3 regions of the Pseudoalteromonas simplex genome follow, and region 2 is predicted to be linked to each of the others. Evidence: predicted binding sites of a transcription regulator. Region 2 holds the regulator's gene; each other region holds the start of a gene.
The links. Region 2 encodes sigma-54, which starts transcription at its own class of promoters, with help from an activator protein. Its sites were predicted from a motif close to GTTGGCACGNNNNTNGNNT; they were not measured.

Region 1 (9,957 bases), on a different contig from region 2:
GTTGGCTTTACTCCGGCTAAAGTTAAGATTCACAAACAAGCACTTCGTTTTCATGTGCCATAAAAAAGCGCCGGCAAAATTTGCCAGCGCTTGGTGTTAGAGGCGACATAGTCACTTCTAACTGGGGACGGAGCTTTTTTGCTGCAGATTACGTGCAGCAAAAAATGCTTTAATTTGTCGAGTTGGAGTCAGCACGATAGCATTACCGAATAACACTAGGCTAAAACCCATAAAGGTATTTGCTTGCCATTCAAATCCTTCAAATAAGGTACTTAAGACCACTGCAACCAGTGGGAATAATACGATTACATAGCTTGCTCGCTCAGGGCCGATATTTTTAAGTAGCGCGAAGTAACAAGCAAATGCGATTACGGTACCAAATACTGCTAAATAGAAGAGAGATACCCAATAGCTGGTTGGGGCATTCAATGTCAGCTCAACGTCGCTTACTAAAACATAAGCTGCTAGCCCTAAAGCGCTGTACAACATACCCCAGGCATTGCCTTGAAGTACGCCAATATTACACTGAGAGTTTCGAACACTGACCATATTCCCCAATGAAGCCACAAAGGTCCCAGACAGCGCAAGTAGTAACCCGACCAACGCACCATTACTCAAGTCGAATTGCTGAATTTGTGGCCAAAACAAGCTGGCAATACCCATTACACCGAGTAAAGCACCAAAGTAAATTCGTTTCGCAATTGGTTTTGCGAAGAACAAGCGGGTGTTAATAATGTTCATTAATAGCAACATCGAAAAGGCAATTGAGGCCATTGCTGAGGTGAGATAGTTCTGCGCCCAATACAGCACTAAATAATTTAAACCAAAGTTAAATAAAGCCAATAATGCAAAAAATCCGTGATCGCGCAGTGAATATTGCATAGGGAGTTTTTTTACCAGCACAAAGGCCCACATTAAAATGGCTGCAATGGCAAAGCGATAAAATAAAGAGACCTCAACAGCAACATCACCCAGTTGAAACTCAATAGCTAGCCAAGTCGATCCCCAGATCAGTACTGTAGCAAGGTAGAGAGCGGCGCTTTTCATAGTTAGTACCCAAAAATTGAAAGTATGTTCATTTTAATCCTCTTCTGTATACTTAACATATACAGAAAACTAGAAATGCAACCTATACAGTTTGGTGGGCTATGTCACAAGTTATCAGTCGTAGTAACAGTGAGTTCTTATATCAACAAGTTATTCAGCTAGTTAGAGATCTTTGCGTGCAAGGTTCGTTATTACCGGGTGAAAAATTACCTTCGCTCAGAAAAATGGCAGACAAGCTCAACATCAGTATTCCTACTGTAAAGCAAGCGTATCAATTACTTGAAGGGCAAGGGCTGATCGAAGCCAGAGAAAAGTCAGGGTACTTTTTAAAGTCATCACAGTTAAATCAGTCTCGACCAAAGCGAGTTAGGCTCAGTCGAGAGCCTACCACAGTCAATAAGCAAGGCTTGATTGAGCAAGTCTACAGCGCTATCCACAAAGCTAATGTGGTGCCATTTGGTATCGCCAACCCTGTGGCTGCTGCACCGACAGATAAAGCGCTGGCACGAACAATGCGCCGAGTCATGACATTAGCTGGCGCATCGGCAATTAATTACGGGCCGATGGATGGCTTTGCACCACTTAAAAAACAGCTCATTCATCGCTATCTGGACTTTGGTATTGGGGTTGATAGCGATGAATTAGTGATCACCAATGGTGCTCAAGAGGCGTTGGCGATTGCCCTTAAATGTGTGGCTAAACCCGGTGATGTTATTGCTATCGAGTCGCCTTGTTATTTTGGCATTATCGAATTAATTGAAAGCTTAGGCTTAAAGGCTCTGGAAATACCGCTGTGCCCCGATGAAGGAATATGGCTAGATGATTTGGCTCAAGCACTCGATGAGCATGATATAAAAGCCTGTGTGTTTTCAACCTCATTAAATAACCCAGTTGGCAGTTTTATGCCTGATGCCAAGCGTGAGCAATTAGTGGCACTTTTAGAGCAGCGTGACGTGGTGCTTATTGAGGATGATGTTTATGGCGACTTACATTTTACAGCTAAGCGCGCCACGCCTGCACAAGCTTATTCAAAAAAGGGCTTAGTGATCACCTGCGCGTCGTTTTCAAAAACAGCCGCACCTAGTTACCGCATTGGTTGGATCATTGCCGGTAAGTTTGCAGAACAAGCAAGGCGACACAAACGCGCGCTTAGTTGCTCCGCGCCACTTATAAACCAGTGGACCTTGTATGAGTTTATAGCTAGCGGTGAGTACGACCGTAACATTCGTTTGCTTAGACAGCGCTTAAGTACCAACAAAGAGCGTATGATTTGGTGCCTGCAGCAATATATGCCAAGTTGTGCGCGTATAAGTAACCCGCAAGGGGGCTGTGTTATCTGGGTTGACCTTGGTAGCCAATATGATGCGGTAAAGTTATTCCATTTGGCACTTGAGGCGGGGATCAGTATTACTCCAGGGTTGATATTCTCAGCGGGTAAAAAATACCGTAGCTGTTTTCGTTTAAGTTATGGCTTGCCTTGGTCTGAAAACTTAGAGCAGGCGATTAAAACGTTATCGCAGCTGACTGTGCTGGCCAAAAAATAAAAAAGCGCAGAGCAAGCTCTGCGCGAAAGGACCAAGTGTTTTGGTTCAGGGATGTTAATTAGTCAATTACTCTGCATTCTGTTTGAAAGTAAATAGTTGATACTCTTTTAGCTCTGGTACTAGAACCACTAGCTCTTGCTCTTTATGAGCGATGTCAGCAAAGCTGCCGCATAATGCATCTGCACGTTCTTCAAGTTGAGCTGCCTGTGTTTCTACGCGTGCTTCTATTTGTGCGCCCATGTTTTCCATACGTTGCTCAAACTCATCCATGTCGCCACCTGAACCTAAAAGCTCAGAACCTAGCGCAATTAAAATGCTGCCCATTGATTGCATCATGGCTGACTCGACAGCCGATTCGATTTGCTCATCGAATTGGTCTTCAAAGTTTTGGCCAAATTTTTCGAAATTTTGCTGACCCATGGTAAACGCACCTTGCTGATAGAAGGCGTTTTGCACTTCTACACTGATATCGTCCATTAATTCTGAAATGTCGTTTAGGCCATCAATATTGAAAGCATTTGATACTTCTTCAATTGCTACGCCTGCTATTTTTACGCCATCAAGTGCGATATTGGCGACTTCAGGAAGTTGGCTGCGTAAGCTGTCTGAGTAATCTGCAATTGCTTGCTGTTGTGAAGCATCAAGCGACACGCTTTGACCATCGATATATAAAGTGTGTTGATCGATGATTTTCATAGTGCGATTATCGGCTGTGTATACTTCTAACTCGCTTGGTGTAATGCGTACATCATTTATAAATTCAACATCACACTGCTCACTGCTGAATGAAATATTTGTATCATTATCGTTATGAGCCATTGCGCTGGTAGCGATAAATAAAGAACTTACTAACAATAACTTTTTCATTTTTTTCTTTCCTGTTTGAAATGACACAAATACATAATCAAATTGAATGCCATAATTTATAAGTTCAATTAATTCAATGGTTTGATGTGTTTTGAGGCTTTTTTAAAAATTGCGGGGAATAACTTTTTAACCATTTTTTAGTCAAATTAACTAAAAAATACACATGCATAAATGACTCTTATCGAAACGATAAAAAACTCTCACTTTTCAGAAATCAAATTTAGCGCTATTTATTCACAATATTGACATATGACCTATTTAGCATGGGTGTATGGCTTTATTTTGGTGGTTTTTTAGATACTAAATTACTACCGAGCTTTTTAATCTTTGCCAATTCATCGAGCAAATTTTAATCTCAAGAATTGGTCTCAAACACTTTATGGAGTGGGTTGTGGGTAAGACATTTAGTTATGACGCGCTAGATGACGATTTTGTTGAAGACGAGTACGAAATGGTCGGGCGTAATCAACACGACAAGAAAAAGCAACGCGTAAAGAAGAAGTTGGAAGACTATCTTGAACAAAAACGCTTGCGCAGAAACTTAGGCGATGACGACTTTGACGAGTACTTGAACGACTAAGCATAAATTTAGATAAAGAGGCAATTTGCCTCTTTATTGCTTTTAGACTTCGTTATTTGCCCAGTGCAGCTGCGATGTCTGACTCTAGCTGTTCAGGTTTTGTCAGTGGCGCATAGCGCTTAATGGCCTTGCCATCTTTACCAATTAAAAATTTGGTGAAGTTCCATTTTATTTTGCGGGTGATAAAGCCCGGTAACTCTGATTTTAGGTATCTAAAAACAGGGTGAGCATGTTCGCCATTCACATCGACTTTGCTCATCATTAAAAAGCTAACGCCATAGTTAATAAGGCAGCTTTCTTTAATTTCTTTTGCATCACCTGGTTCTTGTTTGCCAAACTGGTTACATGGAAAACCAATTATTACTAAGCCTTGCTCATGATACTTTTCATGCAGTGCTTGTAAGCCTTCATATTGTGGAGTGAAGCCACATTTACTTGCAGTGTTTACAACAAGTACGACCTTGTTTTCAAAATCAGAAAAGTCAACGGTTTGGCCTTGTAGGCTGGTGGCAGAAAGTTGGTGAAATTCGCTCATAATGATAACTTTTTATTATTGTTGCATTGATTCTAACTTGCTTGGCATTTTTCTAAAAGGGTAAATTTTAATCAGCGGTTTTTCTTACTTGGCGTTAAGCATCGCAGCTAACTTAAAATTATAAACAATCCCATCCCTGCCAGTGTTGTGTAGTATATGTTATGTGTTTTATAGGCCACGATAACAGACACAACAGCAGCGCTTAGATAGGGATTTTGCCAATCTAGATTTATCCCTTCGTCATTAATAAATACAATGGGCACCCAAATTGCGGTGAGTACTGCTGGGGCGCTAAAACTTAAGAATTGCTGCATTTTTGGGCCGACTTTAAACGGTAATGCACGGTGCAAAAATAAGTAACGTGTGAAGAAGGTAATACACGCCATTAATAAAATGGTGGTCATCATTGTGTATGCTCCTCTTTTGCTTGCCAGCGACTAATTAGATAACCCACTGTCATAGCGATAAGGGCCGCAGTGACAAGCCAAAGTTGAAAGCCCTGATTTTTTAATAGCGTTGCAACAACGCCAGCGGTGATCACTGTAGCCAGTGTTGCAAGGTTCTTTACTCCCGGAATAACTAAAGCAATAAACGTGGCTGCGATGGCGAAATCAAGCCCTAGGTGTGTTAAATCGGGAAGGAGGCTTCCTGCGACAATACCTAGTAAGGTCCAGATATTCCAGGCAATATAAAAACTAAACCCGGCACTGAGTGCGTAAATAAGGCGCACTTTTGTGCGATAGGCTTTGCGATGATGCGAAAAAGCAAATAATTCATCCGTCAGTACAAAACTCACAGGCAGGCGCCAACGAAAGGGTTGATCAATGACTTTGTGGCGAATAGCTAAACCATATAAAAAGTGCCGTGAGCTAATAATGAGAGTGGTAAATAATATAGTTAAAAGCGGGGTATTGCCGGCCATTAATTCAATCGCAACGAGTTGTGCTGAGCCTGCAAATACCAATAACGACATAGCTTGTGTTGCTAAAGCACTGAAGCCATTTTGAACTGCTAACGAGCCACATAAAATTCCCCAAGGTAACACCGCAAGGCATAAGGGGAGCATGTCGAAAAATCCTTTTAGCAAGGCTCTTATTGTTGATTTATGCATCTTATCGCTCATGTTTGTTGTTATGGCTCAGATCAAAACAGCTAAAATAGAGGTGTGTCAAAATAACTGAAGTTTGCAATAATGTATAGCCGAGCCTGTTGCTGAAATCATTAGCGTCTTTTAAAGGGAAAGTTACAATGTCTAAAGTTAAAGTATGGGATGGCTTTATAAGAAGCTTCCATTGGTTATTAGTTGCGGCCATCGCAACCCTCTATTTTAGTGCTGAAGTAGGTATGTTGGAGCTGCATTTTGCTGCAGGCTACTTCACTCTAGCGCTTATTATTACACGTCTTGTTTGGGGTCTAATTGGTAGTAAAACGGCAAAGCTGTCTGCGCTTATTCATTCACCTGTTGCTGCAATTAAGTCATTTACAAGCAATGAACATAAGGCGGGTCACGGCGCGGCGGGTAGTTATATGGTGATAGCCTTTTTTGCGCTACTCATCGTACAGTTAACCTCTGGCTTAATGACCAGTGACGATATTTTAACGGATGGCCCGCTGGTGGCGCATGTATCCTCAGATACCGTAGAGTTTGCCGGTTGGCTCCATCATTTAAACTTTGACATCTTGTTGTATGCCATTGTGTTGCATGTATTAGCGATTGTGATTTACCGCATTAAGGGAAAAAACTTAGTGAAACCTATGCTAACGGGTAATAGTGAGCAAGTTGCGGTTACTGAGCCTGTTACTAAATCACCGTTGATAGCTTTTGTTATTTTTGCAGTGTGCTTAGTGGTGCTATTTACGACTTGGGGTGCAGAGCCGCTCAGCTATTTGCTTGGCTAGGTAATCTAATACCAATCCGCAATAATACTTAATCATTTTGAGGGATAAAACCTGTCGCTACCTGCGTTAAAAATTTCTGATTTAGAACAAACTAAATAACGAAATTTTTGCCTTGCTATCAACGAGGTTCTATTGCCTCAAAATAGACCACTTAATTAAGCGAATTGGTATAAGACATTAAAAAAGGCGCTAATAAGCGCCTTTTTAGTTTAAGTTTTTAACTAGTCTTTGAAAGACTTATGGCAATCTTTACAGCCTTTAGCCCATGCGCCAAATGCTTTGCCAATTACTTTTTTATCGCCGCTTTGTGCTGCAACTGCTAGCTCATCTGCATATTGTTGGAAAGCAACTGCTTTTTTCATAAAGGTTTCGTTGTCGCTCCATACAGCTGCAAGTGCAGATGTATCACCCTTATCAGAACCCGCTACGAAAGCTTCCCAAGGCATTTTAGATAGTGCTGCTGCATTGTCGGCACGCTTTTGAAAACGTTCTGCATCAAAAGGTACTTTTCCTTTTAGCATATCGCCCATGTCACCAATTTGTACGCGGATCATTGAAAATGCTGCCTGACGATACTCGATTGCATCGCTTGGCTCTTCAAATACAGAATTTGCTGATGCGCCCAGTGCCATTGTAGATAGCATTGCACCCACTACTAGTTGTTTTAATTTCATTCCTTTTGCCCCTTAAGATGTCATAAAAGTAAACTAACTGAGTTTTATCTTAGCTCAATATAATATTCAAGTGTATTGCGGTTAATCTTAACTTAAGTTTAATTTAATCATTTATATCAATATCAGCGAAGATCATGCCGCGGCGCATGCTTCTTGTTGCTAAGAAAACCTCGCATAGTAAAGATAAAAATCCACATATCAGCAGCGCCATAGCGGCCACAAAGCAGCTAGCAATTGTCACGCTCAAGTTGATAGATTGAATATGCGATAAAAATAGACACATAACCACAGCACATACTAATAAAGCACTGAGTACACTTAGACTAAATGCAATATGGATGCAGCGAGAGCGTTTCAACAGTGCCCTTAGCTCCGTTGTTAATGACTTATTGAAGTCTTCATCCGTACTGACTTTAAGCTTGCGTTCTAACTGTCGCGCTCGATCGGTAATACGCGCCAAGCGGTTGGAAAGCACGCCTAACGTTGCTGCAATACCGGTAATTAAAAAGACGGGTGCAACAGCCGTTTGAATCACCTTTGCCATGGTAAGAATGTTGATAACTTCTGAATTCATTTGATAGTACTCTATTTATAAGGCTTTCATTTACAAACGTTTACAACCTTTGGTTTTGGGTTTAAGTCTTTGTAAAGAATGGGTTTGTTCTTTCTTTTTCGCTGTTAGCGCAAGGTTGTTGTAATTTATATGTAACTGAGATGTTGTTCTTGTCTGTGTTCCCGTTTTATATTCCCACTGAAACTTTGTTTCAATCACTATTTAGACGATAACATAACATATCCCAGGGGAACCCATGTCTAAGAATATAATAAAAAGAACTGCAGTTGCTTTGGCTGTGACGAGTGCAATGTGCGCTGGTGCACAAGCCAATGACTTTTCTAAATATAATCTTGCCGGCAAAAAATTAATCCAATCGAGCGCGGTAACTAAAAAAGAACAAAAAGTTCGCAGTGAAGCAACAAGCTGGCTTGTAAAACTTAATGCTCCAGCATCTATAAATGCAAAAACAATGGGAGCGGATGTAGCGTCAATTCAAGCGCAAGCTAAAGTAGCACAAGCAAGTGTAGAGCAAGCAATCAACAGCATGGACTTACCTCTTCAGGTCGTTGCTAAAACTTCAACCCTAGTAAGCTCAGTTGTCGTTAATGGCAATAAACGTGATGTTGCTAAGTTACTTTCAAATTCGCAAGTAGAAGATATTTACCCAGTATACGATTATGAATTGCATGTTGCTGACAGCGCTGACTATATTGAAGCGACTCCGCTTGTATCTAATGGTTTAGCAACAGGTGAAGGTGTTCGCGTTGCTGTGCTTGATACAGGTATTGACTACACTCATACTGCTTTTGGTGGTGCGGGTACAGATGAAGCCTATGCAGCAGCTATTGCTGATCCTGCTTCTGTAGATTGGCCTCAAGGCAAGGTATTAGGCGGCTACGATTTTATTAATAATGATGCAGATCCGATTGATGTGACAACTAACCACGGTACTCACGTTTCTCACTCTGTTAATGGTATTGCACCAAATGTAGATTTATTTGTTTACTCAGTATGTGGTGGTGGCTGTCCAGGCCTTGCACAGCTACTCGCGCTTGAAAGCGCTATGGACCCTGATGGAAATGGTGACATTAGTGACCGTGTTGATGTTATCAACATGTCTCTAGGTGGTAATTATGGCGATATTGCCAACGATGCTGTAGGCCTGTTTATTAATCAAGCGGTTAAGCTTGGTACAAACGTTGTTATCTCTGCAGGTAATGATGGCGCATATCCATTCATCGTTGGTGGCCCAAGTACTACAGAAAATGCTCTTTCAGTGGGTGCGATGACTCATCCTACCGGTGAAGAATCAGTTGGTAGTGGTACAATTAATGGTGAAGAAGCAATTGTGCAACCAGCAAGCTTCGGTCCACAAACAGCTTTTACTTTCTCAAGTGATGATATTGAACTGGTATATCCAGATGCAAACCAAACAGCATGTGAAGCCTTTGCAGATGGTGTAGACTTTACTGGCAAGGGCGTTATCATCGACCGCGGTGGTTGTGCATTTACAGTAAAAGTCTTAGCGGCTCAAGATAAAGGCGCTGAGTTTGTAATTATCGCAAATAGCAATGATGATGGTACACCAGCTCCTATGGGGGGGTCTGATCCTGCTGTAACTATCCCTTCTGTAGGCGTGACATTTGCAGCTGGTACTGCACTTAAAGCTGGTGGCGCATTTAACCTTACAGTAGAGCGCCTTGTAACTTCAGGCGCTATTGCTGACTTCACATCGCGTGGCCCTTCAATGGGTGGTCTGTTAAAACCTGAAATTACAGCGCCAGGTGTAAACATTATGACTGCTCACCCAGGCCTTGGTGATGGCTTAACGGGTGCAACAGGTACTTCATTCTCAGGTCCAATAACTGCAGGTGCTGTGAGCTTATTAAAAGAAGCGCTTCCAGAGCGTAACGCGATTGAAATTAAAGCTACGCTAATGAACACTGCAAACCTGAATGTGACTATGGAGCCATTAGCAATCAATCCTGATGCTGAGCTGGCGCCAATTAGTTACATCGGTGCGGGTCTTGTTGATGTCAATAAAGCGGCTAACTTACCAGTTGCTGCCTGGGCTGCAGATACTAAACAAGCAGCACTTTCGTTTGGTTTAGTAAACGCATCAGAAACCGTTGAGCTTACTAAAACAGTTCAAGTTAAGAACTTCTCTAATGAAGATAAAGTGTACACACTTTCTCTTGAACAACGTTATGCAGACGATGTTGAGCGTGGTTCATTCTCACTTGACTATCCAGAGT
Region 2 (9,957 bases):
CGATGCAATGGCGGTTGCGCTACTAGAAACCCGAGGTTTTACTGCCGACGATTTTGCACTTTCGCACCCGGGTGGCAGCTTAGGTAAACGTTTATTACTTACATTAGATGATGTGATGCACGCAGGCGACGCAACGCCAATCGTTAGCGAAACCCAAAGCATCAAAGATGCATTGATTGAAATGTCAGCCAAGGGCCTTGGTATGACCGCAGTGATTGGTGCAGATGAAAAGTTAGCCGGGTTATTCACTGATGGTGACTTACGCCGTATTTTAGAACAGCGCATCGATATCCATAACACGGCAATTAGCCAAGTGATGACCCGTTCATGCACAACGGCTCGCCCTGACATGCTTGCGGCTGAAGCTTTAAATATTATGGAGCATAAACGTATTAATGGTTTAATTGTGGTGGATCAAAGCAACACACCAATTGGTGCCCTTAATATGCAAGACTTATTAAAAGCAGGAGTTCTCTAAGCAATGACATTCGCCGAACTATACCAGCCCCTGAGCCCTGATGTGAGTCAGCGTGCTCAAAAAATAAAACTATTAATCTGTGATATTGATGGTGTTTTTTCTGATGGTCGAATTTATTTGGGTAATAATGGCGAAGAGCTTAAAGCATTCAATACTAAAGATGGTTTTGGTATTAAAGCACTCATTAATAGTGGCTTTGAAGTGGCAGTGATTACTGGCCGCCATTCACAAATAGTTCAGCAGCGAATGACTAGCCTAACAGTTCAGCACATTTATCAGGGACAAGAAGATAAGCTGATTGCTTATCAAGAGTTAAAGGATAAACTGGGGCTGACAGATAAACAGATTGCCTATATTGGTGATGATGGTCCAGACTTACCAGTTATGGAAAAAGTTGGCTTTGCTGTCGCAGTAAACGATGCACACCCGCTTATCAAGAAGCTGGCTCATTACACCACATTATTACCGGGTGGCTTTGGAGCTGTGCGTGAATTAACTGATTTACTGATGTTAGAAAACGGCAAGCCGTTAACTAGCGATGGAACCAGCGCATGAATATAGCCCGTATTTTACTGAGTATTGTTTTTGTCTGTTGCATGGTGTGGTTATGGTACCCGTACTTTAACCTGTCAACTGATACAATAACTAGTGAAGACGAGATCATCGCAACGCCTGATTACACTGCCGTTGCTCTAAAGCAAACAGCTTATGACGAGCAAGGTAAAATTAGTCATAAAGTGGCAGCTGCAAAAATGGAGTTGTATCAACAATTAGGGTTTACCTTTTTTGAACAACCTATTTTTACTATTTATAGCGATCAGCAAGTTTGGCAAGTAAGAGCCAAAGAAGCTACTTTATACGAAAATGATCAGCTGATTTTTGAAGGGGATGTAGTTGCTAAAAACTTAACCCATAACGGTATGATCGAAGATATAAAAGCAGAAAATATTAATGTCGACATTGATAAAATGACGATGTTTTCAAAGCAACCTGTAACACTAACAGGACCGAATTTAAAAATTACCGGTAAAGGCTTAAAAGCCGATTTAAAAGCCGAAATTGTTGAGTTAACTAACCATACACGAACCATATACTATGACCAATAAACTGAAGAAATTACTCCTGATCCCAAGCTTATTGATTGCCTTTTCGGGCGCAGCTGCCGAGCAAACAGGCGCTCAAATTAGCATTAGCTCAGATCGCCAAGTCGGTAAACTAAAAGATGGCGTTGGCATATTCGAAGGTAACGTAGAGATCGTGCATGGTGATCGTCGCATTACAGCAGAGCGACTTGAGGCACATGGCGGTGACACCGAAGGTACAGTCGAATTAATTATCGCTACAGGCAAACCAGCTTACTTCGAAGAAAAGCAAGCTGATGGCACCGTGATGAGCGCCAGCGCCGAAGAAGTTCGTTATGATGTTGCGAAACGCTTCTTAACACTCAATGGCGAAGCTGAAGTCACTCAAGCGGGTCAAAAAGTAACGGCAAAAAGCATTACCTATGATATGGCTCAACAGCTGATCAGCGCAGAAAAAGACGAAAACTCAACAGATCGTGTACACACTATTTTAGTGCCTGTAGAAAATAAAAAAGACGATAAAGGCCAACCATGAGCACATTAAAAGCAGAGCTTTTAGCTAAAAGCTACAAAGGCCGCCAAGTGGTTAAAAATGTCGGTCTTGAAGTTGAAGCGGGCAGTATTGTTGGCTTGTTAGGGCCAAATGGTGCAGGTAAAACAACGACCTTCTATATGATTGTAGGGCTCGTACCAAGCGACAAAGGAAAAATAAGCATCGATGATAACGATATCACGCTTTTGCCAATGCACAGCCGTGCGCGCTTAGGTATTGGTTATCTACCACAAGAGTCGTCTATTTTTCGAAAATTAACAGTTTACCAAAACTTGATGGCCATATTAGAGACCCGCAAAGATCTTAACAAAACAACGCGCGAAGAGACGCTTAACAACTTATTAGATGAATTTAGCATTCAACATATTCGCGATAGCCAAGGTATGGCACTGTCAGGTGGTGAACGACGCCGCGTTGAAATTGCACGTGCATTAGCCGCTAATCCTAAATTTATCCTTTTAGATGAGCCTTTTGCTGGTGTTGATCCTATTTCGGTGTTAGATATAAAGAAAATTATTGAGCACCTAAAAAATCGTGGTATTGGTGTACTTATTACTGACCATAATGTTCGAGAAACCCTTGATGTTTGTGAAAAAGCCTACATTGTTTCTCATGGGGAGCTAATTGCATCAGGGACACCTGAGCACGTATTAGCTGACCAAACTGTACGTGATGTTTATCTAGGCGAGCAATTCAGGCTGTAACCATTACGCCACCGACTAGAGCATCTGCTAGACTTATACAATGACAATAAATCGATAACAGTGTCTTCACCGTTACCGATAACTTAAAAAGGATTGTTAGGGATACATGAGGCAATCATTACAGCTGCGCATGGGCCAGCAACTTACAATGACTCCACAACTGCAACAAGCCATTCGCTTGTTGCAGCTCAGTACATTGGATCTCCAGCAAGAAATTCAAGAAGCGCTTGATAGTAATCCTCTGCTTGAAGTGGAAGAAGCGGATTACAACGAAGAAAGCATCGGTAAGAATGAGCAAAAAGCGGAGTCTGACGATGTACAAGTCAGCGCGTCTGCCGACGAAGCACCTAGCGAATTCGAGCAAGAAAGCAGTGATGCTCTGAGTAAGGATACGGTTAGCGATGACTTAGCTATGGATGTTACGTGGGATGAGTACATGAGTGCCGCCCCATCAACATCGTCTGGGCCAATGCCTGAAGACGAGTCTATTTACCAAGGTGCTTCAACAGAAACACTGCAAGAATATTTAATGTGGCAACTACAGCTCACACCATTTAGTCCTACCGATGAAGCGATTGCCGTTGCCATCGTTGAAGCTATCGATGACTCAGGTATTTTAACGGTTAGCTGCGAAGATATTGTCGAAAGCTTTAATCAAAATAATGATGAAGAAGAAATCGAACTCGATGAAGTTGAAGCTGTCTTAAAAAGAATACAGTTATTCGATCCAGTTGGTATCGGCGCGCGAAGTTTACAAGAGTGCCTGTGTATACAACTTCGTCAATTCGATGCCAATACGCCATATTTAGCTGAAACTAAAATGGTTTTATCTGAGCATATCGAATTATTAGCAAGTCGCGACTATCGCACTTTAATGAAAAAGACTAAGCTTAAAGAAAACGAGCTTAAAGAAGTGATGACGCTCATTCACAGCTTAAATCCTAAGCCTGCGGATAGCATAGTACGCGAAGAATCTGAGTACGTCATACCCGATGTATCAGTGAAAAAAGTGAAAGGCCGCTGGGTAGTCGAGTTAAACCCAGATTGTATGCCAAAAATTAGAGTGAATAGCCAATATGCAGCGATGTCTCGCTCTGTTAAATCAAGTAGCGACAGCCAATTTATTCGTTCTCACTTACAAGAAGCAAAGTGGTTTATTAAGAGCTTAGAAAGCCGTAACGATACTTTACTAAAAGTGACCAACTGTATCGTGCAACAACAGCAAGCTTTCTTTGAACATGGCCCAGAAGCAATGAAGCCAATGGTGCTAAACGATGTCGCTGAAATGGTCGAAATGCATGAATCGACGATTTCTCGGGTTACAACACAAAAATATATGCATACCCCAAGGGGAATTTTTGAGTTGAAATATTTCTTCTCAAGCCATGTCAGCACCGAAAATGGTGGTGAGTGTTCTTCTACAGCAATTCGCGCTTTAATCAAGAAGTTAGTTGCTGCAGAAAACTCGGTTAAACCATTGAGTGATAGCAAAATTGCAGATATATTGGCTGAGCAAGGAATTAAAGTAGCTAGACGTACAATTGCAAAATATCGTGAGTCTCTAGCAATACCTCCGTCTAATCAGCGTAAAAGTCTGATTTAGACGTTTTACATAGAAGGAAAATGCTTATGCAACTAAATTTAACTGGTCGTCACGTAGAAGTCACTGATTCATTAAGAGACTATGTAAACACTAAGTTCGCAAAACTAGAAAGGCATTTTGATCATATTAATAATGTTCATGTCATTTTAGATGTAGAAAAATTAAGCCAAAAAGCAGAAGCAACTTTACATGTAAACGGAGGCGAGTTGTTCGCTTCTACAGAACATCAAGATATGTACGCAGCAATTGACTCATTGATCGATAAACTTGATCGCCAAGTCATTAAGCATAAAGAGAAATTAGCTCGACATTAAATTATGAAACTTAGTTCACTTACTAATCAGGACTGCAGCAAAGCTGCGGTCCTTTTTAATAGCAAAAAAAGAATTCTTGAGTATATTAGCGAGTTAGCTCACCAGCAGTTTCCTCATTTATCTCAACAAGATATCCTAGATGCTTTTCTGAACAGGGAAAAGTTAGGTAGTACAGGTATCGGCCGAGGAATAGCTATTCCCCACGGTCGAATGAGTGGTGCTGATGAACCTCATGCATTTATTATTGTCAGTGAATCTCCCATCAATTTTGATGCGATAGACAATCGTCCCGTTGATATTTTTGTGGCACTCATCGTACCAGATGGCGATTGCCAGTTGCACTTGAAGACCTTGTCAACAATTGCTGATAGACTTAAAGATAAAGATTTTTGTAAACAGTTGCGAAGTGCTACAAGCGATCAGCAACTATTTCAAGTAATTGCATCAGAGGCATAAATGGAATTAATAATTATCAGCGGTCGCTCAGGCTCGGGGAAATCGGTCGCTTTACGAGTTCTTGAAGACTTAGGCTACTACTGTGTTGATAATATTCCTGTCAACCTACTGCCTTCGCTCGTGCGAAGTGTTTCTGATAATTATGACAAAATTGCCGTCAGTATCGACGTACGTAACTTACCGAAAGAGCAGCAAGAGTTTAATGATATTCTTGAGTACCTGCCAGGTTTTGCAAACCCAACACTATTCTACCTAGATAGTGATGACCAAACCCTAATTAAGCGCTTTTCTGAAACTCGCCGTTTGCATCCATTATCGATTGATTCTTTACCGCTTGATCTTGCCATTAAACAAGAAAAAATCCTGCTTGATGTGCTGATCACCCGCGCTGACTTTATGATTGATACCACTGATTTGAGTGTTCATCAGTTAGCAGAATCAATTCGTGAAAAGATTTTAGGTAAGAAAGATAAAAAACTGATTATTACGTTTATGTCGTTTGGTTTTAAGCATGGCATTCCAAAAGAAGCTGACTACGTTTTTGATGCACGCTTTTTACCGAACCCACACTGGGAGCCTGATTTAAAGCCACTAACCGGCCTCGATCAGCCTGTCAGGGATTATTTAGCTAGCCACAGCATAGTGCAAAAGTTCACTTGGCAGATTCAAACCTTTGTACAGACTTGGTTGCCACATCTAGAGCGCAACAACCGCAGTTACCTAACCATTGCAATTGGTTGTACAGGAGGCCAACACCGTTCTGTTTACTTAGCGCAAACAATTGGTGAAAGCTTTTCTAAAACTCATGCTAATGTAAAAATTCGCCACCGCGAACAAGATATCTAACTAGGCACCAACAATGCACGCTGAAGATACCTTTTTAATTCAAAACAAACTTGGCTTACATGCTCGCGCTGCGACTGTTTTAGCGCAACTAGCACTGCAATTTGATGCCAAAATTACACTTTTTCAAGATGAGAAAGAAGCTGAAGGCGACAGCGTGTTAGCGTTAATGCTCCTTGAAAGTAGTCAAGGAAAAGAGGTTCGTGTTGTATGCGAAGGTCCTGACGCTGACGCTGCATTAACGGCAATCGGCGAATTAATTGCGCAACGCTTTCACGAGCAAGAATAGCATTTGCTAAGACTTCAAGGTTTACGGTAAACTTACTTCGGATATTTAAAATTCCCTTTAAATATCCTACTTTTATATCGCTCGCTTTTCTAAATTACAAAACTCTTAATAAATTTATCGCAGTGCGACGATATCTCTGCAAATACACTACAAAGCAACTATGCTGTATTTGCATAGCCTATTTAAACTTTTTTCAGTTGTAAGGACGCCAATGCCAGAAGCCTTTGAACAAGATTACCCACTACAACAACTCAAACAAGTGACCAAGTCACTCAATAGTGGTCAATTTGTTCAAGTGCGCGGCATGTTAGCCAAAACGGCACCTTGTGATACAGCCCTTTTACTTGAGTCTTCTCCCCATAAAATTCGTCGTATGCTTTGGCAGCTGGTTGACCCAGATGTCCGTGGTGATGTTCTAGAGGAACTCTCTGAAGATGTACGTCTTGGCATTATTGCCCAGATGGAGCCTGAGCACATTGCTGCTGCTACAGAAGATATGGACGACGATGACTTAGGTGAGGTTTTACGTAGTCTTCCTGATACCGTATATCAAGACGTTGTTAGCGCAATGGACTCGCAAGATAGAGAAAGGGCAACTCAAGCGCTTTCTTATCAAGAGCGCTCAGCCGGTGCCCTGATGAACAGCGATACGGTAACCATTCGTCCAGATGTTACCCTAGATGTAGTTTTACGCTATTTACGCTTACGAGGTGAGCTACCAGAGGGTACCGATGACTTATATGTAGTTGATAAGCATAACTGCTTTTTAGGCGCGCTTTCATTAACTACATTGCTGACCAGTCCTTCAGATAAAATTGTTCGTGATTTAATGGATGAAGACTGTGAGTCAATCCTAATCTCTATGGATGAAAGTGATGTAGCGCAACTGTTCGAGCGTCACAACTGGATTTCAGCCCCTGTTGTGGATGATAACGCTCACTTGCTTGGTCGTATTACCATCGATGATATCGTTGACGTAATCCGTGAAGATGCAGAGCACAGCATGCTAAGCCTCGCTGGTCTTGACGACGAAGAAGATACCTTTGCGCCAGTGCTAAAAAGTTCGCAGCGTCGCTCTATTTGGCTTGGGGTTAACTTATTAACCGCATTGTTAGCAGCCATTGTGGCAAGCTTTTTCGAAAACACCTTAGCAATCTTGCCTATTTTAGCGGTACTCAATGGTATCGTCCCTTCAATGGGGGGTGTTGCGGGTAGCCAAACCCTAACTCTGGTTATTCGTGGTATAGCGGTTGGTCATATCAACCAAACCAACCAACGCTTCTTATTACTTAAGGAGTTAGCAATTGGCGCACTGAATGGCATTATTTGGTCGATATTAATTGCTGGTGTGGTTGCCCTATGGCAGTGGGACTTTAAACTCGGCGCAGTGCTGGCCTTTGCAATGTTTATGAATCTTGTTGCCGCTGGTATTGCAGGTGCAAGCATTCCATTAATTCTTAAGAAAATGAAAATTGACCCTGCCCTCGCCGGCAGTGTGGTACTGACAACAGTGACGGATATTGTCGGTATCTTTGCCTTTTTAGGCACCGCAACCTGGCTATTGATCTGATACCAATTCACAATAATACTTAATTAAGCGAATTGGTATAAATAAAAACGGCCCTTTAAGGGCCGTATTTATATCTTTTACTTTGCACGCTGCTTATTTTTACCTACTCTAGGTTTGGTATTGGCCTTTTTAAACTGGCTAAAACCGGTATGACGAGTCAGTGCTGCACGGCCTTTACCGCCCTTACCTTTAGCAGTTTTCTCGTTTCGACCTTCTTCAGGAACCAAACAATTCGGCCCTTTACCAATTAAATTTGCTTTGCCCATTTTTCTTAGTGCTTCACGGATCATCGGCCAACCAGCAGGATCGTGGTATCGTAAAATCGCTTTGTGTAAGCGACGCTGGCGTGCGCCTTTTGGAACAGGCACTTGCTCAGTATTGTTCTTAATATTGCGCAGCGAGTTCATCTCAGTGTGATAAATTGTGGTTGCATTGGCCATCGGCGATGGATAAAAGTTTTGTACTTGATCAAGCTTAAAGTCATGAGCCTTTAACCATAGCGCCATATTCACCATGTCTTCGTCTTTCGTTCCTGGGTGAGCAGAAATAAAATACGGGATCAAATACTGCTTTTTACCCGCTTCTTTTGAGTATTTATCAAATAGCTCTTTAAACTTATCGTAAGCTCCCATGCCCGGCTTCATCATCTTAGACAATGGACCATCTTCAGTGTGCTCAGGGGCAATTTTTAAGTACCCGCCTACGTGATGGGTAACCAACTCTTTTACGTAGCGAGGGTCTTCTACGGCTAAGTCATAACGTACGCCAGACGCGATCAAGATTTTCTTCACACCTTTTACATCTCGAGCTTTTTTATAAAGCTCAATCGTTGGGGTGTGATCCGTGTCCATGTGCTTACAGATATCAGGATAAACACATGATAAACGACGACACGTGCTCTCTGCCTTTTTGCTCTTACAGCGCAACTTATACATATTCGCGGTCGGTCCGCCTAAGTCAGAAATAACCCCAGTGAAGCCCGGTACTCTGTCACGAATTTGCTCAATTTCATCAATAATTGATTGCTCAGAACGGCTTTGAATAATACGTCCTTCATGTTCTGTTATTGAACAGAAAGAACAACCACCAAAGCAGCCTCGCATGATGTTCACCGAGGTTTTAATCATTTCATAAGCTGGGATTTTTTCATCGCCGTAGCTTGGGTGCGGAATACGCTGATATGGCAAACCAAATACGCCATCCATTTCTTCAGTTTCAAGCGGAAATGCAGGCGGATTTACCCAAATAGAGCGGTCGCCATGGCGTTGAAATAACGCACGCGCACAACCTGGGTTTGTTTCTTGGTGCAAAATACGCGAGGCGTGAGCATAAAGCGGTTTATTCACACTTACTTGCTCATACGCAGGCAGCTTAACGTAGGTCTTTTCCCATGGCTTAGGGCGAGCAGGCTGAATCGTGATTGGTTTAGCCGCCTCGGCACTTAAATCGATCCCCGCTTGCTTAAATTCAGACTTACTACAACCCACATCATCTGCGCCATACGGGTTTGGAATTGGATCAATCTTACCGATTTTATCAATTGCAGTTGAGTCACTACCGCGCCAACCCGGTAATGGTTCTTTACGAATAACCGCAGTACCACGAATATCTTGAATTGTCTCAACCGACTCACCCGCAGCAATACGGTGGGCAACTTCAACAAGTGGGCGCTCAGCGTTACCGTAAATTAAAATGTCAGCTTTAGCATCAAACAATACACTACGGCGTACTTTTTCTTGCCAATAATCATAATGAGCAATACGGCGTAAACTCGCCTCAATACCACCAATGATCAACGGCACATCTTTATAAGCTTCGCGACAGCGTTGGCTGTATACAACTACCGCACGGTCAGGACGTTTACCGCCTATGTTACCCGGCGTATAAGCATCATCATGACGCATACGCTTTTCAGCAGTATAACGGTTGATCATCGAGTCCATATTACCCGCTGTAACACCAAAGAATAAGTTAGGCTTACCTAACGCCATAAAGGCATCTTTTGAGTTCCAATCAGGTTGTGCAATTATACCCACACGAAAACCCTGTGACTCAAGCATACGCC
Region 3 (9,957 bases), on a different contig from region 2:
AAGCCATTGATAACAGGGCCGCGGAGGGTCTCGTTGGCAGCTTTACCATAGTTAAATTGCACATTCTCAAAGCTTATCGACCCTTCATTAACAGTAAGAGTGCTTGCGTTTTCTTTATCATCCACTTCAATCGGCGTTGATAGGGTTTTCATACCATCAGCAACAGTACCAATGTTTTCAAATAGACTACTGATCTCCCACATGATCCACTGTGCCATACCGTTTAGTCTCAGTGATAAACTCACCGCAATGGCGATAGCTCCAACACTGATGGCGCTAATTGACCATAGATATAAAGAGAGGGCAGCAATACTAAATACCAATAAGTAATTTAGCGTGTTGATAGAGAAGTTTAGGCTAGTAACTAAGCGCATTTGCTTATATACCGGTTGTAAAAACACATCCATACTATCTTTTGCATATTGTTCTTCTCGCTGTGTGTACGAGAACAATTTGATAGTAGAAATGTTAGTGTAGCTATCAACTACACGTCCGGTCATTTCTGAGCGCGCATCCGCTTGTGAGCTTGCTACCTTCTTGAGCTTAGGTACAAAATACATTTGAATAGCGGCGTACAAAACCAGCCAAACCAATAATGGCAACATTAAACGCCAGTCAGATTCTGCGACCAAAAACACCATGGCGCCAAAATAGACCACGATATACATTAGTACATCGAGCAGTTTCATCACCGATTCACGAACAGCTAATGAGGTTTGCATCACTTTAGTTGCAATACGGCCGGCAAATTCGTTTTGATAAAAACTAACACTCTGACGAAGCAAATAACGGTGCGCTAACCAACGGATAGACATAGGATAGTTGCCAAGCAGCGCTTGATGTAAAACCGCTGAGTGAAAGAACACGACAATAGGTAACACCACCAGCAACATAACCGCCATTTTTGTAAGCTCAGCCTGCTGTTCTACAAACAAGGTATCTGGGGTGTATTGACCAAGCCAATCGACAAGCTGGCCCATGTAACTAAATAGCGATACTTCTAAAATAGCGAGTGCAGCGGCGCTTAACGACATCAGCAGCAATGAAAGCTCCATGCCACGAGTATAGTGACGGCAAAAAGCAAATAAGCTATTAGGTGGCTGAGAGGGTTGCTCTTTAGGAAACGGATTAGTCATCCGTTCAAATAAACGATACATAGACGACGCTTTTTAAAAATCAAAGTGGCCTTACTATACCATTTGAGTGGTTTTTTAGCAGTTCATTTAATTTAAAAACTAAGATTAAAATCTATCAACTATTCAGTTATTTACATCTAGTGTGAGAAATGAAAATATAATAAGAAAAAGGAATTAATGATGAAAAAGTTGCTTTGTACGCTGTCCCTCGTTTTTAGCTTACCGCTTTGTGCCTACCAAACCGACACCCACATATTTAAGGGCAAAAAAACCAGCATCGAAAAACCCGTAACGGTGACATTACCTGATGGCTATCAGGACTCAAAAAAATACAATGTTATCTATGTATTACATGGCTACAGTGGCAATCACAGCGATTGGACTAAGCTTACAAACATAGAAAAACTGGCAGACCAATATGATGTCATCATTGTTAACCCAGATGGCAACTTCGGTTCGTGGTATCTCGATTCTGATATCGACAAAAGCTCGCAATACGAAACCTACATTGCAGACGATTTACTAAATTATATCGATTCTGAATATTCGACTAATCGGTCTAAAAGTGGCCGTGCAATAACAGGCTTATCAATGGGTGGCTTTGGTGCCTTGCACATTGCAATAAATCACCCAGAACAGTTTGCAGCAGTTTCAGGGATATCTGCTGGGGTTGATGTTAGGCCCTTTAGTGCAGAGTTTGACCTTGAAAAAGTACTCGGCAGTTATGCTGAAAACAAAGAAAAATGGGATAGCATTGCCATTATTAACAACCTCCATAAAATTGCTGCTGGCAATACGGCATGGAAAAAGGGCGCTGATACCTTACCTATTATGCTTGATATAGGCGTTGATGACTTTTTTATTGAGCAAAACCGAGCGCTACACCAGGCGATGTTAAAAATGCGCATCCGCCATGACTATGTTGAGCGTCCGGGTATTCATGACTGGCACTATTGGAATAAAGTGATTGCCTACCAATTTTTATTTTTAACCTCACATATGGCGCCATAAAAGATGCTTCAACGTATTCTGGTGTTAATTGCTATCGGCTTTTTCGCTTTTATTGGTTGGGTTATTTATCTTGCCAATACTGGGCAAAAGTCGGTGTTTTTCGAACTCGTTGCGGCCATTCCTTACGGTGATAAGTTGGGGCATTTTTGCTTATTTGGACTACTTACGTTATTCATAAACCTTGCCTTTAAGTTTAAAACATTGAACCTTGCTGGACGGCCTATTTATTTAGCTGTGTTGATTGTGAGTACGTTTGTGATTTTAGAAGAGCTAAGCCAATTTTTTATTGAATCGAGAACATTAGACTTTGTTGATTTAATTGCAGATTTTACTGGTATCGCAATATTTAGTGCCATATCTGCATGGCTTAGCAAAAAGTTATATCCACCCAAGGTCTAAACTTTCAGTGACTTGTTAGGTTTCGTCTATACTCAGTATAGTGCTAGCCTAAAAGTTGCGTATGAACAAAAATACCTCAGATTATTTGTCAGATATTATTGAGCTATTACTTGATGCTGTTTGCGTAGTAGATGTAAAAGGCACCTTGCTGTTTACTAATCCAGCCTTTGAAACAATTTTCGGATACGCACCAGAAGAAGCCATCAATAGAAAAATGTTGGACTTTGTTTATCCCGAAGATAGAGCAAAAACCATTAATGCTATCAATCAGATAATGACAGATAATCTACATCCAAGGTTTGTAAATCGGTGGGTGAAAAAAGACGGTACTGTGGTCCATGTCTTGTGGTCTGTCTATTGGTCAAAAGAAAAGCAAGTTAGAGTAGCGATTGCTCATGATATAACAGAACAGAAAAAGCTTGAGCAAAAACTCATATTCATGGCTGGGCACGATCCACTCACTAATCTCCCTAATCGTAGCTTTTTAATTACCCAACTAGAAGAGTCACTATCCACTGCTAATACTATTTCTGCAATTATTGCGGTATTGTTTATCGATATTGATGGCTTCAAGCAAGTCAATGATATTCACGGCCACAGTGCTGGCGACAAGCTATTAAAAACTATTGCCATGCGAATTCGCCATGTATTGGATAAAGACGACATAGTTGGCCGTTTGGGAGGGGATGAGTTTGTAATTGTTGTAAAAAGTGTAAAACGCAAAGCTGATGTAAAAAAAATTGCTGATAAACTAAGTCGTGAAATATGTAAGCCTTTAGTTTTTAATGATGATGAACTGTGTTATTCCCCAAGTATTGGTGCAGTTCTCTTTCCAGAGCATTATGGTGATGCAGAATTCTTAATACAGTGTGCAGATAAAGCTATGTACAAAGCTAAGTATGAAGGGGGTAATCGCTTGGTGTTTTATAACGAGGGAATAAAGTTATCAGGCACTAAAAATATTAAATAGTATTAATAGCTTTATCGGAAAAATGTTTTAACCTATTAATTTGTTTTCTAACGCATTACTATTGCGCGAAATGAAATATTAGTTAGCCTTTAATGATTCATTGAAGGAGTGAAACTATGTTAAAGCGTAAAATAACAACAACGGGTGCTTTGTTTAGCTCATCGCTGTTATTGGTCTCGGCAGCTCATGCCACAACACCTCAATATATAGATCAACAAGCTTTGCATGATATTGCAAGTGCTGTTTCTAAAACACGTATAGAGCAAGATATTCAAACGCTGGTTGATTTTGGCACTCGCCATACTCTCTCTGAGACGAAATCAGATACGCGCGGTATTGGTGCTGCAAGACGTTGGATCAAGTCTGAATTTGAGGCGATTTCTAAAGCTTGCGGTAACTGCCTAGAAATCATCGAGGTAAAAGACACTATCTCCGGTGAAAAGCGTATTCCAAACCCGGTTGACGTGGTCAATATTGTGGCTATACAGCGTGGTCAAGTTGATGCAAACCGTATGGTTATGATGTCGGGTGATATTGACTCGAGAGTGTCTGATGTTATGGACTATACCTCAGATGCGCCAGGGGCTAACGATAATGCATCTGGAGTGGCTGGCGTGCTTGAATCGGCGCGAGTTTTATCAAAGTATAAATTTAACGGCTCAATTGTTTACGCAGCATTATCTGGTGAAGAGCAAGGCTTGTATGGCGGTAAAATCTTAGCTAAATATGCACAAGAGCATGATTGGCGTGTTCATGGTGTTTTAAACAATGACATGATTGGTAATTCAACGGGCATTAATGGTGTAACAGATAACACAACTGCACGTATTTTCTCTGAAGGCACACGCGTTATTGAAACGAAAGACCAGGCTCATAAACGCCGTTTTACGGGTGGTGAGGTTGACTCAGCAAGTCGTAACCTTGCGCGCTACATAGATACAATCGCAGATCGTTACATCGAGAATCTAGATACCATGTTGGTATATCGACTCGATCGGTTTGGTCGAGGAGGGCACCATCGTCCATTTAACGATGTTGGCTTTGCAGCTGTGCGTATTATGGAGACAAACGAAAACTATAATCAACAGCATCAAGACTTACGTACTGAAAATGGTATTACTTATGGTGACACCATCGACCATGTTGATTTTGCCTATGCGGCGAAATTAACGTCACTCAATGCAGTGACAATGGCTTCAATGGCGTGGGCTCCAGCGCCGCCAACGGGTGTTAGTATTTCAGGTGCCGTAAAGCCGAGTACAACATTAGCGTGGCATAAAAGTGATGATCCAACGGTGGTCAGTTATAAAATCTATTGGCGTTATACCAGTGAGCCACAATGGCAGTTTAGCCGCGATGTTGGGAAGGTAACCGAAGCAACCCTTAAAAATGTTGTTATCGATAACTACTATTTTGGTGTTGCGGCTGTAAACAAAGACGGTATTGAATCACCGGTTGTATTTCCTGGCGATGTTGGCGCGTTCGAATGGCCAGACAAATCTGCTAAATAGCAATCGTTAAGTCATAGCGGACACCACCCAGTTCGCTATGAGCTGCTGTAATACGCCAGTTATGGGCTTCGACAATTTGTTTTACTATCGCAAGCCCAATTCCTGAACCTGACTGTTTCACTGTTTTTAAGTCAGGCACTCTATAAAGATGGTCAAAAATCTTTGCTAAACTCTCGTCGCTGATGCCAGGGGATGAATCTTCATAGCAGATTAAAAGCTGTGTTTGGTTTTGGCTAATCGTCAAATTAATCTTACCAGGGTGATTTGTGTACTTAAGCGAATTACTGATTAAGTTTGCAAATAACTGTGAAAGCCGTGTTGCATCGCACTCAAAACTTAGTTCATCAGCAACATTTTGTGTAAATGTCACTTCAAATTTTTCAAGCTGGATCAGCATATCTGCGTGTAAGCTTTGGAAATACTCAGCCGCATTAACTGTTGTTACGTTGAGCTGAAAACTGCTTTGTTCTAAAAGTGAAATTTTATTTAAATCAGTCACTAAAGTTGCCATGTCGGTGATTTTTTGGTTAAGTTTTTCGTAAGTAAGCTCATTAAATTGGGTTAGGCCTGCTTGGAGCGTTTCAAGGTGTAAGCGCAACCCTGTTAATGGACCACTTAGTTCGTGAGCTACTTGTGATAATAACTTACTACGTTGACTGATTTGTTTATCCAGATAATTTCGGCGCTGTTCAATAAGCTGTTTTCTCTGTCTTATTCTTAATAAAGCAATGCCCATTGCAGCTAAAAGCAGGCTAAATAATAAGACGCTGTATAAAATAGCTTGACGTTGTGCGGCAATAGCTTGGCTTTTTTCATTGTCTTGAAGTTTTAAATCTTGTATTGCTAAATCGCGGTCGCGCATTGCAATGGAGTTTTGTAGCTCAGCTAAACGCTGGTTGTAGTTGTTACGGGCAAAGCCTTTTTCAAGCTCTGTAATAGCACGTTGATACGACAGGGCTTGTTTATAATCAGCTTGTTTTTCTGTCACAGTTATCAAATGTTCTAGGGCAATGATTTGTTTTTGCAGCTTATTTTTTTGTTTACTTAACTGGTAGGCTTGCTCAGCATAATGTTTAGCTTGTTCGTGCTCAGTAGAGCCAATGTACAGCTTAGCTAATGTAAGTAATACATCTATATATAAGTGATCGTCTTGCTTGAGTTCAATGAGCACTTGTTTTTCAATGCTTAATGCTTGGTCAGGTTTATCTATTTCGAGCAAATTTATCGCAATATTATGGTTTGCCCAGGCAGTATTTCGCGTACTGTTATAACTAGCGAAGACCTGCTTAGCCTCTTGTGCGTATGCAAGTGCTGCAGGGTAGTTTTTAAGTCCATATTCGCATTGGGATAGCTTAACTAAACTATGTCCGATATCAGATAGTGAACCCGTTTGCCTATCAAAACTAAGGGCTGTAATAAACTCGCTCTTTGCTTTTTCGTATTGTTCTAAATCTAAATAACTTTGGGCAATTGAATAACTTATACCTGCTTGTAATGAAATAGACGGCGACATTTGCTGAATAACTTCACGGCGTTTTAGCTTATATTCTAGGGCAAGGGTTAACCGGTCTAACTGTTCAAGATTACGCGAATAACCATGGTAGAGCATTTCTTTTTGCTTTAAGGATAATTCTCGATTGTTGTCGTGAATATAAACCTCAAGCAAGTTTAAGGCTGCTTGATATTCACCTGCATTATGATAAGCACTGACAAGGCTCGCAACGGCATCAATTTCGTAATCGGTGAGTTGCAAACGCTGAAACAGCGCGACATTTTGTTGAGATAAGTGAATTGCAGATTCTAGTTTATTTGCACTATATGCCAATCGAGCTTTGACTAAATACAATTCGCTATAAATAGAGGAGTCACTTTTATATTTTGGAGAAGACTCAAGTTCTTCTACTATATTTTGCGCCTGTTGAAACTGACCTAGGTGTATATGAACGTGAATTAATCTAACATTAAAGCTTAATTGCTCAGCAAAACTGGCAGATTCAATAAGGCGTTTATCTATATTTGTTAAATATTTATAGCGTTCTTGGTAATCGCTTATTGTTCTAGCTTCATCAATGTGGCCTTGTAGAGTTGACGCAATTGATGCAAATGACAAGGTACACAGCAGAATAACAAGAGCTTTAAAGTTCATTTTTAACATTTATTATTATTTTTTCTGAAGCAATTCTAGCACATCATGCTTTTGTGTTGAGTAAATTTGTTTTTTGTGATTAAAAAGAATTGCATTTTGCGATATAGATGGTTGCATCTTGCAAAAAGGATCTGCAAAAAACATTTAAAACCTTATTTTTTAATGAGTTATATTTTGGAACAATTGCTGCTTTAAATAATTACATAACCACAGGAGAGTGTAATTATGAAAAGCAAAATACCCGTCTGTCTTTTATCTGTGCTTGCCACTAGTTATGTAAGCGCAGCTCCGTTTGAAGAATGCCCAAGTAAAGCATTTCTAATACAAGGTACACCTGCACAAATGTTTGGAATTGATTTGGTCTCTGCTAAAGCGACAGTATTAGCACCGTCATTAAACTTTAGTGACGAAACAAACAATGAAAGCGTAAATGCTGTGGGTTTTAACTATAAAGACCAATATATGTATGGCTTTAGTAAGCAAAGCCCGAAGAGTGTTGTCAAAATTGGTGATGATTATCAACTAGAACGACTCGTGGTTAACGGTCTGCCTGATACTAACTTCTATGTGGGTGACATCCATGTAAATAGTGAAACTAATCAGGCGGTATATTATTTGTATCATCCCAAATTCGGATTGTACGGTATTGATTTGACAGAGCCTGCTGATGAATATCAAGCTGATTTAGTTGCGGGTTCAGCTAGCTGGGGGTTAGCTATTTATGATTTTGCTTTTCATCCTAATAGCAACCTTTTGTATGCAGTTGAATCAAATGGCGACTTATACGAAATAGATCTTAATAATCAGACACCCACATTTGTGGCGAACTTAGATATAGCTGGTGATACCGGAGCGAATGGTGCTGGGTATTTTGATGTAAAAGGACAGTTTTATTTTAGTAATAACCGAAGCGGTAAAATACACAAAGTAGACCTTAGCATCAGCCCTGTAAACGGTTACACGCCAACTGCTGCGGTGTTTACTTTAGGGCCTACATCAAATCAAAATGATGGTGCACGCTGCGCAATTGCTGAGGTAAAGGTAACGGATAATTCAATCGATTTTGGTGATGCACCAGCTCCTTATCAAACCTCACTCGAAGACAGTGGCGCAAGACATTTATTTGACCCAAATGCAGATCAAACTAATTTGGTTTACTTAGGTGCTACAGTAGATGGCGAGAATATTAATACACGTTCAGACTTACTTTTAACACCTGATGATCAATCAGATGACGGCGTTAAGTTCGTCACTGATTTGGTAGCAGGCAATACCAGTCAAATTATTGTTACCTCTGCAAATGACGAGACATATCTATACGCATGGTTTGATTGGGATCAGAATTACCAATTTGATGCGGATGAAATTACGGTGTCTAAATATCGGTTAAACCAAGGCGATAATAGCATTTTGGTTAATGTTCCTGATGATGCCGTTATGGGATCAACCTGGTCTCGCTTTCGTGTAACTGATGGTAGTGAAACCAACCCAATTACAGCAAGTGGTGGTGTTATTGGTGGGGAGGTAGAAGATTACTCTGTAACAACATTGGGAAGCCTAGTTTACCCAGGAGAAAATAGCTGGGTAACACTTGCATTTGAGGATAAATGGCCATTTTCTGGAGATTATGACTTCAATGATTTAGTTATAAACTATCGAACTACAATTATAGATCAAAATGGTGTGGCTACAGGTTACAAAATAGAAGGTGAGCTAGTTGGGATAGGTGCTGATTTTCATAATGGCTTTGCAGTTAGGTTATATGAGACTGTGGAAGGTTCAAATGATAAACGCATTTTACGTAGCCAAATTAATGCTGAAAAAACTAGTTTACTGATTAATGGTCTTGAACAAACGCACGAGATCTTAGAGCAAAATACTGAAGATGCTATTTTCGTGATTATGCCTGATACTTGGGATTACATTGATAAACAGTCTAATTGTAATTATTTTAGAACCGAGACGGGTTGTGATAGCAATAGTAAAGTCACGTTTTCATTGTTTATTGATTTATTACCAGGTACAGCGACCGCTGATGCACCTAAGTACACATTAGATCCTTTCATATTTGCAGCTGATGGACACTATCATGGTGAAGCCTTGGTTGGTAAAGACCCTAGAAGCTGGGAGGTTCACCTTAAGAATCAGCAGCCGACAGAAAAATTTGATATGCAACTATTTTCTTTCGCAGAGTCTGATGATTCATCTGACAGTGCGCAGGGTTTTTACTTCCAAACCGAAACAGGTCTACCTTGGGCAATTGAAGTAGGTACTTCGTGGGCTCACCCTAAAGAAGGGGTAGATATTACCCATGCATACAGCGACTTTAAAGCATTTGCAGAATCAAAAGGACAAGAAAAGCCAATGTGGTTCAACAATGCTAAACCTGCTAACGTGATTTCAAGAGGAGAATAATTATGAAACATTATACTTTAGTGATCATAAGCTTAATGTTAGCTGCGTGTGGTGGCGGTGGTGAAGGCGACTCTGCAACTGAAAGTGCTGGAACAAATGTAACGCAAGCACCTACAACAGATACAACGCCACCTGAGACAACACCTCCGGCTACTGGCGTGGATCCTGAGACGATGAATGATTTAACGATTGCTCCTGAGTTTAATTTAAGTAGTAAATTAGAGCTCGATGTAGATGTAGATTTGAATATTGGTGACACCAGAGCCTTTTTAAACATATGTCTTAAAGGCGACGACGATAAAGCCGATTATAACCAGTGTTTGCTTCGTGCACCATTGGTACAGAGCAAGCTGTCATCTAGTTTAATGT

Region 1: a site for sigma-54 is predicted at 3,494-3,512, ahead of IRQ78_RS18065 (YggN family protein). Genes of this name have one in related genera too.
Region 3: a site for sigma-54 is predicted at 7,347-7,365, ahead of IRQ78_RS11465 (LruC domain-containing protein). Genes of this name have one in related genera too.

Annotation. Positions count from the first base shown of each region.
Region 1 is NZ_JADILN010000013.1:19,099-29,055, forward strand. It holds gene IRQ78_RS18050 (diacylglycerol/lipid kinase family protein) at 1-63, shown strand, start outside; gene IRQ78_RS18055 (DMT family transporter) at 118-1,047, opposite strand; gene IRQ78_RS18060 (aminotransferase-like domain-containing protein) at 1,149-2,591, shown strand; gene IRQ78_RS18065 (YggN family protein) at 2,658-3,458, opposite strand; gene IRQ78_RS18070 (PA3496 family putative envelope integrity protein) at 3,850-4,038, shown strand; gene IRQ78_RS18075 (glutathione peroxidase) at 4,091-4,573, opposite strand; gene IRQ78_RS18080 (AzlD domain-containing protein) at 4,681-4,980, opposite strand; gene IRQ78_RS18085 (AzlC family ABC transporter permease) at 4,977-5,684, opposite strand; gene IRQ78_RS18090 (cytochrome b/b6 domain-containing protein) at 5,822-6,472, shown strand; gene IRQ78_RS18095 (c-type cytochrome) at 6,694-7,146, opposite strand; gene IRQ78_RS18100 (DUF2721 domain-containing protein) at 7,250-7,720, opposite strand; gene IRQ78_RS18105 (S8 family serine peptidase) at 7,956-9,957, shown strand, end outside.
Region 2 is NZ_JADILN010000018.1:12,647-22,603, reverse strand. It holds gene IRQ78_RS19750 (KpsF/GutQ family sugar-phosphate isomerase) at 1-478, shown strand, start outside; gene kdsC (3-deoxy-manno-octulosonate-8-phosphatase KdsC) at 482-1,033, shown strand; gene lptC (LPS export ABC transporter periplasmic protein LptC) at 1,030-1,584, shown strand; gene lptA (lipopolysaccharide transport periplasmic protein LptA) at 1,574-2,095, shown strand; gene lptB (LPS export ABC transporter ATP-binding protein) at 2,092-2,817, shown strand; gene IRQ78_RS19725 (RNA polymerase factor sigma-54) at 2,924-4,420, shown strand; gene hpf (ribosome hibernation promoting factor) at 4,447-4,734, shown strand; gene ptsN (PTS IIA-like nitrogen regulatory protein PtsN) at 4,738-5,190, shown strand; gene rapZ (RNase adapter RapZ) at 5,191-6,036, shown strand; gene IRQ78_RS19705 (HPr family phosphocarrier protein) at 6,050-6,322, shown strand; gene mgtE (magnesium transporter) at 6,534-7,892, shown strand; gene IRQ78_RS19695 (YgiQ family radical SAM protein) at 7,970-9,957, opposite strand, start outside.
Region 3 is NZ_JADILN010000005.1:2,485-12,441, reverse strand. It holds gene IRQ78_RS11495 (ABC transporter ATP-binding protein) at 1-1,157, opposite strand, end outside; gene IRQ78_RS11490 (alpha/beta hydrolase) at 1,317-2,147, shown strand; gene IRQ78_RS11485 (VanZ family protein) at 2,151-2,546, shown strand; gene IRQ78_RS11480 (sensor domain-containing diguanylate cyclase) at 2,608-3,516, shown strand; gene IRQ78_RS11475 (M28 family metallopeptidase) at 3,633-5,027, shown strand; gene IRQ78_RS11470 (ATP-binding protein) at 5,020-7,173, opposite strand; gene IRQ78_RS11465 (LruC domain-containing protein) at 7,399-9,588, shown strand; gene IRQ78_RS11460 (hypothetical protein) at 9,591-9,957, shown strand, end outside.